Regions from separate parts of the Vibrio pelagius genome, predicted to be linked through region 1. Evidence: predicted binding sites of a transcription regulator. Region 1 holds the regulator's gene; the other holds the start of a gene.
What was found. The regulator MetJ, encoded in region 1, represses methionine synthesis genes. The targets are predictions, from matches to a motif close to TTAGACNTNTANANGTCTAA.
Positions count from the first base shown of each region.

Region 2: the regulator MetJ is predicted to act here: its motif matches at 2,319-2,338, upstream of vsple_RS07840 (MetQ/NlpA family ABC transporter substrate-binding protein).

Region 1 covers NZ_AP025503.1:2,915,754-2,924,101, forward strand. The annotation lists gene vsple_RS12975 (bifunctional aspartate kinase/homoserine dehydrogenase II) at 1-803, opposite strand, end outside; gene vsple_RS12980 (O-succinylhomoserine (thiol)-lyase) at 803-1,987, opposite strand; gene metJ (met regulon transcriptional regulator MetJ) at 2,197-2,517, shown strand; gene vsple_RS12990 (malic enzyme-like NAD(P)-binding protein) at 2,698-3,984, opposite strand; gene rpmE (50S ribosomal protein L31) at 4,192-4,410, opposite strand; gene priA (primosomal protein N') at 4,733-6,934, shown strand; gene cytR (DNA-binding transcriptional regulator CytR) at 7,169-8,173, shown strand; gene vsple_RS13010 (SPOR domain-containing protein) at 8,295-8,348, shown strand, end outside.
Region 2 covers NZ_AP025503.1:1,822,919-1,831,266, forward strand. The annotation lists gene vsple_RS07830 (dienelactone hydrolase family protein) at 1-867, shown strand, start outside; gene vsple_RS07835 (polysaccharide lyase family 7 protein) at 985-1,848, opposite strand; gene vsple_RS07840 (MetQ/NlpA family ABC transporter substrate-binding protein) at 2,369-3,172, shown strand; gene vsple_RS07845 (patatin-like phospholipase family protein) at 3,306-4,178, opposite strand; gene vsple_RS07850 (DUF3360 domain-containing protein) at 4,624-6,132, shown strand; gene vsple_RS07855 (hypothetical protein) at 6,582-7,043, shown strand; gene vsple_RS07860 (hypothetical protein) at 7,142-8,068, opposite strand.

The DNA of each region.
Region 1 (8,348 bases):
ACAGGCTGCAGGGTTCGGCTGTGTAGCACTGGCGCTGCCAAACGTGCTAGCTCGCTTGCTTCATCAAGACGCAGCAAAGGCAGCAAACAAGCATCAGAGACCAATCTCGGGTCAGCACTATACACACCGGCCACATCACTCCAAATCGTCACGCGATCGACTTCCGCTAGTGCGCCAATCACCGTCGCTGAGTAATCCGAACCATTACGACCTAAAAGCACCGTTTCACCCGCGCTGTTTTGCGCCATAAAGCCGGTAATCACGACACGGCAATGAGCGTGTTGCGCAAGAGACTCTTTAATCAATGCGTATGAACGAGCGCGATCCACCTCTGGCTGAGCACCCGCTTCGGCACGCAGAAAATCTCGTGCATCTTGCGCTACAGCTTGGAGATCACTCTGACATAAAAGCGCCGCTAGTAAGCGAGACGACCACACTTCACCATGACCTAGCACAGCCGCTTTTTGTGCCTCATTTAATGGCGCGGTTAATTCACCTAAAGCCGTAAACTCTCTTTGTAGAGTTGTGGTTAACTGCTCTGCTACTTCGCCCTCTAACAGATCTGAAACCAACTCGAGTTGGAACTGACGCAGAGATTGCAGACACTCATGAGCCAAACGTCCATCTTTATCCAGCGCCTCTAAAAATTCGATCAATCGGTTCGTGGTTTTGCCTGCCGCAGACACCACTACCAAGTCTGTTTCGCTAGAGTACTCTTTGAGAATACTGACTACACGCTGATAGCACTCAGGGTTTGCCAAGCTGCTACCACCAAATTTATGCAATTGGCGAAAGTTAGCCATTACTTGTTCTCCCCGTTATCGATGAACTGCTGCGCTTTAGCAAAGGCTTGTTCAAGATCCGCAATCAAGTCTTCTGCATCTTCAAGGCCGACTGAGAGTCTCAGAAGCTGATGAGAAACACCCGCTTCCGCTAAAGCTTCTTCGCCCATTGCGCGGTGTGTCATTGAAGCGGGGTGACAGATCAAGCTCTCAACACCACCCAAAGACTCTGCCAATGAAAACAGCTCTAGTTCACCAACAAAGAGCTTAAGTGCCTCGAAAGAACCAGCAAATTCAAAGCTCAGCATAGACCCAAAACCGGACTGCTGCTTCTTCGCAATCTCATGACCTGGATGCTCAGGCAGGCTCGGGTGATAAATGGTATCAACCAAAGGTTGTTTCTGTAGCGCCGTTAGAATCTCACGAGAGCTCTCTTCATGCACACGCATACGCGCACCTAGTGTGCGAATACCACGTAGCGTCATGTAGCTATCAAATGGTGTCCCCGTAGCACCAATGCAGTTCCCCCACCAAGCCAGCTCTTCAGCGTGCTCTTCGGTCTTAGTAATCACTACGCCGCCGATCACATCTGAGTGTCCATTGATGTATTTAGTCGTTGAGTGGATAACGAAGTCAGCACCCAGCTCTAGAGGCTTTTGGAACACAGGAGTCAAGAAGGTATTATCCACCGCCACCAGCGCACCTACCTCTTTTGCCTTACGGCAGGTTTCTGCAATGTCGACGACACGCACCAGTGGGTTTGATGGCGTTTCCAACAAGATCAATTTAGGCTTGAGTGCGATCGCAGCATCGAATGCAGCTTGATCCGATTGATCGACAAACAGCACCTTAAAGTCACCCTTTTGTGAACGAGTATTGAAAAGGCGGTAAGTACCACCGTAGCAGTCGTGTGGCGCCACAATCAGATCATCACTACCAAGGAAAGCGGAAACCCAAAGGTTCAATGCAGAAGTACCACAGTTGGTCACAACGGCCCCCATACCAGACTCCAATTCAAACAGAGCAGTCTCCAATAAGCCACGGTTTGGGTTACCTGAGCGAGTGTAATCATACTTAGGCACTTCACCAAAAGCGGGAAAACCATAGTTAGTCGACAGATAAATAGGTGGAACAACGGCATGATGTTGAGTGTCTGACTCGATACCAGTACGTACGGCGATGGTTGCTGGTTTCCGGCTGCTCATAGGTGTTTCCTTACAGGTTTTGGCGTCTGAGAATCACAGCAGCTTGTCGGGGTTTGGCGGCTGTGTTAGATATATGTGATTCACTTTACTTTCATAAGAATGAGACGTCAACACTTCTAGACGTCTATATGTCTTTGCTTATGGCGGTAAATCCCGCTAAAATCCCCCCTATTAAATTAATCTAACAACTAAAGTGATGAAGGTACGCAATGGCCGACTGGAATGGTGAATACATAAGCCCATATGCTGAGCATGGAAAGAAAAGCGAACAAGTAAAGAAAATTACAGTTTCTATCCCTCTAAAGGTACTGAAAGTTCTAACTGACGAGCGTACCCGCCGCCAGATTAACAACCTGCGCCATGCAACAAACAGTGAGCTACTGTGTGAAGCCTTTCTGCATGCATATACTGGTCAGCCTCTACCAACAGATGAAGACCTACGTAAAGACCGCCCAGACGATATCCCAGCCGAAGTGAAAAAGCTGATGACAGAGATGGGTATTGAGTTCGAAGCGTTTGACGAAGAATAATCATAACTCAGTCACTACCTTCAACATTTGATTCGCTTTAGCTGAGCCATATTGATTGCCGAAATCATCCAGCATGAGTTTAAGGCATAAAAAAACCGACTCCAGATGAGTCGGTTTTTTATTATTCTCTTCGCTCTACTAAATGACGATTACGCCATCCAGTCTCTATGCCATATGCTTCTATGCCATATAGTTTGCTGGCATCTCGATACGAGCCACACCTGAATCAACCGCCGCCTGAGCCACAGCTTTTGCCACGCGAGGCAATAGACGTGGATCCATTGGCTTAGGAATGATGTAGCCTTTACCAAACTCAAGTGCATCAGCACCTGCTGCTTTTAGTACGTCTGCAGGTACTTCTTCTTTTGCAAGTTCACGAATCGCTTCCACTGCCGCTAGCTTCATTGCATCGTTGATTTCGCTTGCACGAACATCAAGAGCACCACGGAAGATGAATGGGAAACACAGAACGTTGTTGACTTGGTTCGGGTAATCACTACGGCCAGTACCCATGATAAGGTCGCTACGAACTTCGTGAGCAAGCTCAGGCTTGATTTCTGGATCTGGGTTAGAACAGGCGAATACGATCGGCTTGTCAGCCATTAGCTTCAATGATTCTGCTGGTAGCAGGTTAGGACCTGATACACCTAGGAATAGGTCTGCACCTTCAATCACATCTTCTAGAGTACGCTTGTCAGTGTTGTTCGCGAACAGTTGCTTGTATTCGTTCAGATCGTCACGACGAGTGTGAATCACACCTTTGCGGTCTAGCATGTAGATCTTCTCACGCTGCGCGCCACACTTGATCAGCAGTTCCATACATGCAACTGCCGCTGCACCTGCACCCAAACAAACAATCTTACACTCTTCCAGCTTCTTACCTTGAAGCTCAATCGCATTCAACATACCCGCAGCTGTTACGATCGCAGTACCGTGCTGGTCATCGTGGAATACAGGAACATCACAACGCTCGATTAGACGGCGTTCAATTTCAAAACAGTCTGGTGCTTTGATGTCTTCTAGGTTGATGCCACCGAATGTATCGGCAATGTTCGCTACTGTATCTACGAACTCATCGATTGTGCGGTGTTTTACTTCAATATCGATAGAATCTAAACCTGCAAAACGCTTAAACAGTAGCGCTTTACCTTCCATTACTGGTTTAGAAGCAATAGGACCTAGGTTACCTAGGCCAAGAATCGCCGTACCGTTAGAGATAACTGCAACCATGTTGCCTTTACCTGTGTACTTGTAAACGTTATCCACGTTCTGTGCGATTTCACGAACTGGCTCAGCCACACCTGGGCTGTAAGCAAGGGCCAGATCTTCTGCAGAATTTGCAGATTTTGTCAGTTCAACGGCAATTTTGCCAGGAATTGGGAACTCATGATAATCAAGAGCTTGCTGACGGAATTGTTCTTGAGGTGATAGTTCTTCAGATTGAGGTTGGAGAGTGTCATCAGACATGGGTGTAGGTTTCCTAGAGTATTATTATTGGGGGAATCCGTTTTATATTAATGGATGTACTTCAAAGTTCCTAGGTGGTAAAGCCCCCTGTCTCACTAAAAAACGAGAATTCACTACTAATAAGACCAGTGCCCAGTTGAAATTACTAAATGCCAGATAACAAAAAAGGACACCGAAGTGTCCTTTTTCATGTCTACTAAGCGAGAATTACTTCTTGCTAGATAGAGCACCGAAACGCTTGTTGAAGCGATCTACACGGCCGCCTGTATCAACGATACGTTGCTTACCAGTGTAGAATGGGTGACATTTGTCACATACGTCTAGGTGGATAGACTCTTTACCTAGAGTAGAGTTGAATTCAAATGTGTTGCCGCAAGAGCAAGTAGCTGCTACAGCTTTGTATTCTGGGTGGATTCCAGCTTTCATGGGATAACCTCAAGTAGGCCGTGTCGCTATACGATTCTAAGCCGCACACCACACGTAGTTTAAAAAGAAATAAAGACACCGCACCTCACGAAAACGTGATGAAGCCATACCTTTAAGGCGCAGTATAGTAATGAATCTGTTAGGTAGGATCAACCAGTTTGGATGATTTTTTCGCCACTATTGCAGGATTTCTTCTTATATTGCCTTTTTATGCTTTGCGTAGCGCCATCACCGACTTTAGCAAACAAACTGCTTCTCGAATTTAGTGCCCTTATCCTTTAGACTGGTTGCCCTGCACTCTCCAGAATTAACAAGCGAATTTATGCGTCCAACAATTGCCCGAGTGGCTCTGCCAGTCCCTTTAGATAAACAGTTTGACTACAAAATCCCAGGTCATTTGTTTCCTATTATTGGTGGACGCGTCTCGGTTCCGTTTGGTCGTCAAACTCTGACTGGTATTGTCACGGCTCTGGTCAATGAGTCTGAGTTTGAATTTGACAAACTTAAGTCGATTAAGTCTCTACTCGACAATCAACCTGTATGGCCTGACTCGGTCTATTCCTTGTTAGTATGGTGCAGCCAGTTCTATCAGTATCCATTAGGCGAAACCTTTGCTAACGCCCTGCCAAGCGCATTGCGTAAAGGTAAACCCGCAGACTTCGCGACACTGGTCGAGTGGCAAATCACACCACAAGGTAAAGATCAGTTGATGCAAGGCTTTGGACGCGCAGTCAAGCAAGCCAAAGTCATGCACTTGCTTGAAAATGGCCCTATTCCACATCAAGAGTTTATTGACCAAGAGATCTCAAGCTCGGTACTCAAAACCCTGGAAGAGAAAGGCTGGATAGAGTCTCGCGAGAAAAAGCCGACCCGTTATGCATGGCCAAGCGATCTTGAAAACGACCAAGACAAACCAAAGCTTAATGAAGAGCAGGCGATCGCGATTGCGACGGTGAATAGCCAAACCGAGTTCGGTTGTTTCCTATTAGAAGGTGTTACTGGTTCGGGCAAAACCGAAGTTTACTTAAATATGATTAAACCGGTGCTAGAACAAGGCAAACAAGCTCTGGTTCTGGTTCCAGAAATCGGTCTGACCCCGCAAACCATCAACCGCTTTAAAAAACGCTTTAACGTACCTATTGAAGTGGTGCACTCGGGGTTAAATGACTCTGAACGCCTAAACGCATGGCTATCTGCTCGAGATAAGATTGCGGGCATTGTGATTGGCACTCGTTCGGCTCTATTTACGCCGTTTGCTGACCTCGGCATCATTATTGTCGACGAAGAGCATGACGCGTCATATAAGCAACAAGACAGCCTGCGTTACCATGCGCGTGATGTTGCTATCATGCGCGCCCACAAAGCGCAGATTCCGATTGTGCTTGGCTCTGCAACGCCTGCATTTGAAACTCTACACAATGCACAAATTGGTAAGTATGGCCATCTAACGCTGAGCTCACGTGCAGGTGCAGCCGTTCCGACCACCAACAAGGTGCTCGATGTTAAGGGGGAGTATCTTGAGAGTGGCCTTTCAGCGCCTTTGATTGCTGAGATGCAAAAACATCTCAAATCTGGCAACCAAGTGATGCTGTTCTTAAATCGTCGTGGCTTCTCTCCAGCATTGATGTGTCATGACTGTGGCTGGACGGCAGAGTGTAAACGCTGTGACGCCTACTACACCTATCATCAATACAGTAATGAGATGCGCTGTCACCACTGTGGCTCTCAGCAACATATTATTCATCATTGCCAAGGGTGTGGCTCAGCCAATCTGGTTACCGTAGGTGTCGGCACCGAGCAGCTCGAAACACAACTTGGTCAACTGTTCCCTGAATACAAAACCATACGTATTGACCGTGATAGCACCCGTCGCAAGGGCAGCCTAGAGAGTGCCTTAGAGTCGATTCGCCGCGGAGAGTACCAGATTTTGATCGGCACTCAGATGCTGGCCAAGGGGCACCACTTTCCCGATGTCACTCTAGTCGCGCTGCTCGACGTCGATGGTTCGCTATATAGCAGTGACTTTCGGGCCTCAGAACGCCTAGCTCAACTGTTTATTCAAGTCGCAGGCCGTGCTGGACGAGCAAGTAAGCCTGGTGAAGTGATTCTGCAGACTCACCACCCAGAACATGGGTTACTGCAGGCGTTGCTACATAAAGATTACAACCACTTTGCTCAGACTGCTCTCGCCGAGCGTAAACAGGCGATGCTGCCGCCCTATACTTTTATGACGCTATTTCGTGCGGAAGCCAATGACCCACATCTTGTTGAAGAGTTCTTAAGGCAGGTGCGTCACACCTTAGAATCGCACCCACTGTTTGATCAGTTCTGTATGGTGCTTGGCCCTACTCCAGCGCCACTGGCTAAACGTGCAGGAAAATCTCGTTGGCAGTTGATTTTGCAAACCCAAACTCGCTCACTTATGCAGAAGTTACTCATGAGTGCGAAACCTGCCATAAATATGTTGCCACTCGCAAAAAAGGTACGTTGGTCGCTCGACATCGAGCCACAAGATCTCAGTTAAACCATACTCGCTTAAAATTACTGATAAGTTTATTCACGGAAATTTCATATTTATCGTGATCAGATTCACACTAGTCATGTGATTTTTGTTAATCTAGCCGTAACTTTGTATTGGCTAAACACATAAAATATTGCAATAAAAAAAGTGTTAGCAACACTTTCATAATATCAATCAATTATATAATTATTCACGCCTTAGTCAGAGGCAATAAAGGAATTAGAGAGGGTTTATTTTATGGCGACAATGAAGGATGTTGCCCAGTTGGCAGGTGTATCAACAGCGACAGTATCGCGAGCGCTGATGAACCCTGAAAAAGTATCGGTGACGACTCGAAAGCGAGTTGAAACAGCGGTACTCGAAGCTGGATACTCACCCAACACTTTAGCTAGAAACTTACGTCGCAACGAATCTAAAACCATCATCACCATCGTTCCTGATATCTGTGATCCCTACTTCGCTGAAATCATTCGCGGTATTGAAGACGCTGCCGTTGAAAACGACTACTTGGTGCTTCTAGGTGATAGCGGACAACAGAAAAAGCGTGAGAGCTCGTTCGTAAACTTGGTCTTCACCAAGCAAGCAGACGGTATGCTGCTACTGGGAACCGACCACCCATTTGACGTCAGCAAAGCCGAGCAGAAAAACCTGCCACCAATGGTTATGGCGTGTGAATTCGCTCCAGAGCTTGAGCTACCAACGGTACATATCGATAACCTGACCTCGGCATTTGAAGCGGTGAACTACCTAGCTCAGCTGGGTCATAAGCGTATCGCTCAGATCTCAGGCCCGACATCAGCAACTCTCTGCCAATTCCGCCAACAAGGCTATCAACAAGCACTGCGCCGCGCAGGGGTTACCATGAACCCAGCCTACAGCACGGTCGGTGACTTTACCTTTGAAGCGGGTGCACAAGCCGTTCGCCAACTGCTTGCACTGCCAGAGCAACCAACCGCTATTTTCTGTCACAATGACGCAATGGCAATTGGTGCGATTCAAGAGGCGAAGAAACTAGGTCTGCGCGTTCCACACGATCTATCGATTGTCGGCTTCGATGATATTCAGTTTGCCCAATACTGCGATCCACCGTTGACAACGATTTCCCAACCCCGTTACGAGATTGGACGTCAGGCGATGTTGATGATGCTTGATATGCTCAAAGGCAATGATGTTCAAGCTGGCTCTCGTCTGCTTGAAGCGAAACTGGTCGTTCGTGGGAGTACGGCACCACCGCGCATGTAATCCATGAAAATAGACTCATAAATCTGCGGCACATTTTGATGTGCCGCTTCCATTTCTGCACTATTATCCTCGCGCATTCTGGATTACCATGAGTGCAGAATCACTAACATTTGAAAGACTTGTGGCTAATAGAGATTATGTAAAGCGCGGCCGTGGAAATAAACGCACGGCTAAA
Region 2 (8,348 bases), 1.1 Mb from region 1:
ATCCCACAAGAAGCCTTTGACTGGTATGACGAATACGCGCACGGGCTGATTGATCGTCGAGAGTTTATGGCTCGTCTATCAGGGTTAGCTGTTGTTGGTTTAACCATGACAACATTAACTTCTGCACTGATTCCCAATTACGCTAAGGCAGAGCAAGTCTCGTTCAATGATCCATCCATCAAAGCCACCTATGAAACCTTCCCTTCCCCAAAAGGACATGGAGAAGGCCGTGGTTACTTGGTCGTACCTACAGAGTTAAAAGATAACGCACCTGTGGTATTAGTTGTCCATGAAAATAGAGGCTTAAATCCATATATAAAGGATGTAGCAAGACGTCTTGCAACGGCAGGATTCATTGCCTTTGCTCCTGATGCGCTCCATTCACTTGGCGGGTATCCAGGTAATGACGATGAAGGTCGAGCGATGCAGAAATCCCTGTCGAGAGACAAAATTGAAGAGGATTTTATTGCAGCAGCGAACTTTTTAAAGTCTCATGAAAAAAGTAACGGAAAGCTTGGTGCTGTCGGCTTCTGCTTTGGTGGTTACATCGTGAATATGTTGGCAGCCGTCATACCAGATCAACTCAATGCTGGTGTTCCATTTTATGGTACTCCTGCAGCCCCAGACTTAAGAAAAAACGTTAAAGGGCCACTACTCATACAGTTTGCCGGAATCGATAAACGAGTTAATGCGACATGGCCAGACTATGAAGCTGAACTGAAAAAGATTGGGGCAGAATACACCGCTTACATCTATGAAGGTGTGAACCACGGTTTTCACAACGATTCAACAGGTCGATACGCGAAAGAAGAAGCAGAGTTAGCATGGGCTCGGACACTCGAGTTTTTCAGCAATAAACTCTCTTAATTTGGTTATGAATTAGCTTGTTTCTGTTCAGTTAACCGCGAGCTAATTCACCCGGCTTCAAAGCAACAAGACCTCACATCTGCGAGGTCTTGTATTGATTCATTAAATCACAAATGATTAACGAATTACCGGCTCGCTTTCTACCGAATACGTTAGCTTGTAAAAATGAGCTTCACTTTCTCCGTTCTTAAACTGGTTATAAACACCGGCTTTGAAATAGCTTTTCTTCTCATTCCAATATGTGATGTCGTGGTTGATGGCCGTTTTATCGTTATGATTAATGATCAACTTGTTACCACCAACATAGATATCAAACTTGTCTGTACCTTCTTTGGCGATTGGTGCAATTGGTAGCTTAAAATACGCATTTTTACACTCTTCTGTGCCCTTATTGCCACTCTTCGAACCACAGTTCACAGCATTGTTCTTAATTACAGCCCAGTACCAATCGTTCTTGCCACTACGTTCAGCTTCATAAACTACGCGCACTAGTGGGTGTGGAATATAACCTTCTCCAGACACACCGTCAGGGAAATCAGCAGAGACACTACCCGCATTATGTACTTGAAGGTATGTGATCGCATCATTCTTCGCTTTGTCCGTGTTAGCTACTGACGCGCGTGGGTTGATTGGCTTAATTTCTGCGCCCAAATGATAGTATTTATCGGCCTCACCGACATTAAAGTTTTTGTAGATGCGTACTTCACTACGATTTTTGTAACCAGGCATTTTAAACACAAGCGCTTCCGATGCTTTGTCTACGTAAAAGCTATCAAGCACCAAACCATCGAACTCTCCGTTTAAAGCATACTCCGACTTATTTCCCGATTTTCCTTCGGGATCAGACGCCTGAAGCTTAGACACTTTTAATACATCTTGAAATTGTTCGTAGTCTGCTGGAGCAGCCTTATCTGAAGCATTTGCGCCAAACGCTAAAGATACCGCAGCTGCCAAGAAACAAGTTTTGAATATGTTTTTCATGTTTTTAACTACCCTATTAATCGACACTCTCTGATAAAAAGCTTCAATCAGAAAGAGTCACATCGTTGTGAACTCCTATAGTTTGAATTGTATTCACACAATCACTCACTTACTGTGATCTAGCACTATTGTATTACTTAAAAAGAGATAAAACGTTCAGGCAGTGAGATAAATCACATTAGAATTGTGAATAGAGTATTGCCCAATATTTGAAATGGCGCGTATACCTCTAACTTAATGTGAAATATGTGATGTTTACGTTCTCTAGCTTTTAAGTCGGAAAACCTATCACTTAACGATTGAAAACTGTTCAAGGTTAAAAGCGTGTTGTGATTGGGCAAGTCACAATAGCTTCAACAGTTCATTAGGATTATTAAAATACAATAATATTTTTCTGTTAAGTTGGCTACGAAAGCCTATCTAACCCTATTCCTGAGAAACATATTGACCCGATCGCATAATTAGATAATATAGACGTCCAGACACCTAAATGTCTTTTGGTTAATTAAATGGAGTTATCATGATCAGCTACAAAAAAATCACCGCATCCCTGCTAACATTAGCATTCATATTCGGCGTAACAGGATGTGGAAACAAAGACGAGGCTGTCATCAAGATTGGGGCGACAGTTGGCCCACATGCGCAAGTGGTGCAGGCAGTGGCGAAAGAAGCGGCGAAGCAAGGGATCAACATTGAACTGGTCGAATTCTCAGACTACATCACACCCAATGCCGCATTAGAGGATGGTAGTATCCAGCTGAACAGTTACCAACACCAGCCATTTCTCGACAACTATAACAACAATCACGATAGTAAACTGGTCTCCATCGGACGTTCAATTTTGATGCGAATGGGTATCTACTCTAACAAGTACACTTCGCTTGATTCTATCCCAGACAACGCGCGAATCGCGATTCCAAACGACCCAACGAACGGTGGGCGCGGGCTATTACTGCTTGAAGATGCTGGGCTGATTTCATTAAAAGAAAACGTTGGTTTCAAAGCATCGTTAAGCGATATTGTTAGCAACCCAAAGAACATTCGATTTGTTGAGGTGGATGCAGCTCAGTTACCTCGCTCGCTTGATGATGTAGATGCAGCAGCAATCACTATGAACTACGTTATGTCTGCTGGACTCGACCCTAAGAAACAAGGGATTTACTTAGAGAACAAAGACGCACCTCTAGCCGTGATGGTGGTGGCAACGCGAGAAGAAGATAAAAATAATGAGACGTATAAAAAGATCATCTCAATTTATCACTCGCAAGAGATCAACGATTTTCTAGCCAGTACTTTCAAAGGCACCATAGAAGCCGCCAATTAAGCTAAAGCGTTCATCTTAACTTTGGCGTTGTCTGCTACTCAGTAGACAACGCCAGACCAAAGGACAGTGGCTCAAACTCTAAGAACAGTGGCGCGAGCCCAGTTTCAATAGACACTCTCTTTTTCTCTGTATTTTAAAGTCGATTACCCAATTTTGCCTGTGCTAAATGGTAGCCTCTATCTATCATCTCTTTTGACCGTTCAAACTGCAACGTGCCACAGGCATTACGCGGAACCTCAAGTGTAATATCAGCAGGATAAGCGGCCAATTTTTGGCGAGCGATGGTCGATTGCATTGCATCAAACGCTTGGTTGGCAATATCGTAAGCAGCAAAATTAAAGCTCATTTTACTTTTCACATTAGTGCCTAAGTTATCGATAAAATGAACAACCTTGTCGTGCAAGTTACTCTCTTTGGTGGGCAATGAAACGGGCGTGACTTTTTGTTCCAGAGGCTCCGGTTCCCCTCCTAAGTTCACCGCCAATGTCACGTCTGTATGATCACCAAATGTAGGCGCAATCGGAACAGGGTTAAGCACTCCGCCATCAATAAGCTCTTGACCATTAATGACATGAGGTGTGAAGAAGAGTGGCAGAGAAATAGACGCACGAATCGCGTCAAACAGAGAACCAGATTGCAGCCAAACCTCTTTCTCATAAGCGACATTTGCAGCAACGGCAGTGTAAGGAATAGATAGCTCTTCGATAGAAATCTCACCGATCAGTTGGCGCAGTGAATCTATGATCTTATCCCCTTTGAACATACCACTCGATTGCCATGAGAAGTCCAACAGCATAGTCATATTCGATTGATCAATACTGGTGATCCACTCTTCAAATTCATCCAACTTCCCAGCAGCATACACACCACCGATAAGCGCACCAATTGAGCAGCCAGAAATAGATCTTATCTCATAACCATGTTCGATTAGCCAACGAATAACACCAACATGCACCAAGCCTCTCGCGCCGCCACTGCCAAGTACCAATGAGATCGTTTTTGCCATCGTGCTAACCCTTTAATTCATGCGATTAGTCAAAATCATACCACTTCGTCTAACAGCACGCAGTGTCATGCGATGAAAATTCCGCCCACCAGCCCCCCCAAATGCATAGGCAAATCAAGTTCAAACAGCTTAAAGTGCTTGCCGAGAACAATAAACACTCTACTACTAATGTCTAACTGACTGAGTCTATTTGTTTTTTTTGGTTTGGTATAAGGTACTAACAATCAAATGTTAATAATTCTTTAATTACAAGTTGATGTATTGTTTTTATATCTAGGTAGGTCAGTTTCACTGACAAATAACAGGTCTACTTATAAAGAAAATAGAGTCAGCAAGTTCAATGTAACAAAACAACAGAGCCAATTACTCTGTTAAATCTTCGTGCCGTGAGTCACTTACGTTTGTTGGAATAACACGCCTTAGAGTGTGAAAGAAAGGAATCAAAATGAGCAGTACTTTAGAGTCCCTAAATATACGAACAGAGAAGCCTCAAACCAATGAGGACGAACTCTCTTATGAACAACAACACAAACCAAGTTCGGAATTTGATTCGCGAGAGCAGTATCTCGAGCACGAATTGCAAATCATGTCGCCTAAACGCTGGCGCCCAAACTTACCGTTTAAAGATTACCGATTTGAGATAGAAGACACTATCCCGGCCATGGCCGCGACCATTGGTAAAGTGGTGATGGTGGGCGCGATTGCAGCCACCTTTGCTGGGGCTCTTGGGCTAAACGAAGGCTTCATCTTAGAAAACGTTCGTTATGAACTTCTTATCGCCTCTGTTTTCATCATCCTTTTCTCTGGTTTTCTATTGCCGACGGCTAACCTTGCAGGTACACACGGCCCTCTTATCCCATTAATCCCTATCGTGGTTGCCGCTGGTGGACACCCTATGGCGTTTGGCTTACTGATTGGCGCATTTGGCTTGCTGTTAGCCATCAGTAAAGGGGGCAGTATGTTAGCCAACCTCACCAGTAAAGGCGTGTGCGGCGGTTTACTGCTCTACCTTGGCTTTGTGGGTACCGTTTCTCAAGTGAAGAAGCTGTTCGCTTGGGCCGAAGGAATCGATATGAGCCACATCGCTTTTGTCGTGATCTTCTGTACCATTATCCTGTACGCGCTATTGGAGCATTTCCGCAAACGTTGGTTAGCTGTGCCTCTTAGCTGCTTGTTGGGCGGTACGATTGCATTTGCTATGGGCGCACCATTCTCGTTCCAAACCGAGCCAGGTCTACCGAACATGAACCCTATGTATTGGTGGGGAGAAGATACCGGCTGGATGCTAGGCCTACCGACGATTGAACACTTCATGGTAGTTCTACCGTTCGCGATTCTAGCGGTAGCGATGTGGTCACCCGATTTCTTGGGGCATCAAGTATTCCAAAAGATCAGCTACCCAAATCGTACTGAAAAAGTACACATGAACATTGATGACACCATGACCACAGCGTCTATTCGTCAAACTTTTGGTTCTCTACTTGGTGGGACTAACTTTACCTCTTCATGGGGTACTTACATCGTACCTGCAGCGATTGCGAAACGCCCTATTCCGGCAGGAGCTTTGCTGACGGCTCTGTTCTGTATCATCGCCGCTGTTTGGGGCTACCCGATGGATTTAGCTATCTGGCAACCTGTACTTTGTGTAGCTCTGATTGTGGGTGTATTCGTTCCACTGCTAGAGGCAGGCATGGAGATGACGCGTGAGGGTAAAACCACTCAATCAGCCGCGATTGTTGTGTTCTCATCAGCGCTTGTGAACCCAGCATTTGGTTGGTCTATCACTATGCTATTAGACAACTTAGGCTTAGTTGGCTGTAAAGAACGCAGTGGTGAGCTGAGTAAAATGAGTCGTTGGGTGCTACCGGGCATTATGTTTGTTGTTCTAACAAGCGTGATGGCATTGGTTGGCCTTCTACCGGGGATTCCAGCAATTATCCCAAGCTTCCGCTAAACTAATTAAAGCGGCTTAGTGCATCTGTATTAAGCCGTTTTTCATTCCTAATAAATCCGCCTGGCCTTTGTATATGAACTTCGAGCCTTTCAATTTCCTCCCTTAAACACCTTTCTATTGCTGTCGCCGTTCGTAGTCAATCTCCTAAGCACAATAGACTTTGAGGTGTTTAGGCTCATCACTAATTTTCCATTACTCAACAATGACTTAAATTCGCTGACCAAGCTAAAAATACTCATATATTGATGACACTCCTGTTGATTTTGATTATCATTCGCAGCCAATAAGATAAATACAATGAATAACAATATATGAATATATCTAAACCCGCGATTTCAACTCCTGTTTTGATCAGTACTACTTTTACTGAAGTAAGTTTAACGACTGATCATAGGAGTGATGAAAATAAACAGTATATCGTCACGAGAACGCCTGAGAGCTACCTATAGATGACGCTACTTTATACTTACCCAGTCGACTTCCGTGCTGGCCTGTTACTTGTAATTGCATCAGTCGCAATCTTCTATTTCATCTACGAGCAAAACAAGTCCCCTAATACCAAGTTCTTTTATGGGTTCGCGGTAGCGTTTTTCTTGTTCGCGACCTCTTCGCTATACAGTGATTGGCGCATTTCACAAGCGCTTGAAGATGGATGTAGCAGCTCAGGGTGTAAAGTAATTGAAGGTGAAGTTCGTCGATTCCGAAGCCACAAAATCAACGCAAAATTTCGAACTAATGAGTTCTATATCGATGGTAGACGATTCACGTTTCTTGGCAGCCCTAGCAACTCCAGTGGCACGAAAGGATATGAATTAATTGTTGAGAAAGGCGGTGCGATAACGCCAAACAGCTATGTAAAACTGCACGTTTACAATGAAATGATCATACGACTATACAAAGACGAGCGCTGATTGCGTTCCATACGTGAACTGTTTTCTATCAACAAAAGGCCTCGTACACGCGAGGCCTTCATGTATTTGTTGTTCAACTAAGTATTGTTAATAACCAATCAACTCAAGAGCCATTCATCCAGTACTGTAATGAATTCAGGGTGGATAAGATAACCTATTGACGCGTGCGGGTTACTTTTTCCATTGCGGATATTGAGGTTATAAATTGGGTAGATGTCTGTCATTCCACCGGGTACTAAACCCAGCTCAAGCATCTCTTGATAATCGTTTTTGATTCTACTGTCGTGAGAGATAAAATCATCTTCTGCCGATAGGTTTATCCACCGTTGAATGTTTAAAGGGTACTTCTTCTCACCTTTTAGGCAGCTACCTTTAAGCCTATCTTTCACGTTTTCATCACCCAGCGGTGAACCGAGCGTAACCAATAGGTCGACCTTCTTGTCGGCACCATAATCGTGCCTGTACTCTCCGTAGTGAGATAACTTCCATAACACGTCGTAACTGATCATCGAACCAAGGCTGTGCGATACGATCATTACGTCATCTTGATTATCAAGTGCTTCCTTCAGTTCGAGCATTAATCTATGCCGAACATCGCTACCAAAGTAGGTATCTTCATTCCAATAGTGCGCCATATCCGGTGCGACCATAGTAATGAGTGTTTCTGCTGCACCCATCCGCCCCAATATCGCAGAAAAGGTATCGGCTAAGGACTCTTTTAGAAAGCCCACTTTAGATACTTCGCTATACGTTGTTTCGTCGAACTGGTTGGTTTGGTACGCTTTGAGATCAGATAGGGCTTGTTGTCGACTTACAAGGTCTTCCGCTGGTTCTCTTAACAATGAGTTTGAAAGCTCACCGTAATAGACAAACCGTTTATCGACATTTCTAAAAGCTTGCAATGAACCTGACTCCCCATAGTCTCTCAGCAAGCCATGTTCTATCGCATCGTACCAGAGTGCTTGAAGTGGCGCTTTGTCAGGCTTTTGAGCGCGACCATGAATGAAAATGATTTTCTTAGCCATAGCAGGCGTCCTAAGTTACAGAGTTAAAGTGATTATTTTCAATAACCAACACCCGCTGGGTACGTTCAGCTTTGGTCAATATAAACAAAGCGAATTACCTATAGAGTGGGCGGTTGATGAGTCATTTATATAACTATGAGACACCCGTTTTAGGACGGTTAATGGATGAAAGATTCCGTCACGACTCGCAAATTGATATCAATGTACCGAGAGAACCTCCGCTCATAAAAAAGCCCCGCAAACGCGAGGCCTTGGTTTCTATTTAGGGTTTCAACTGCCC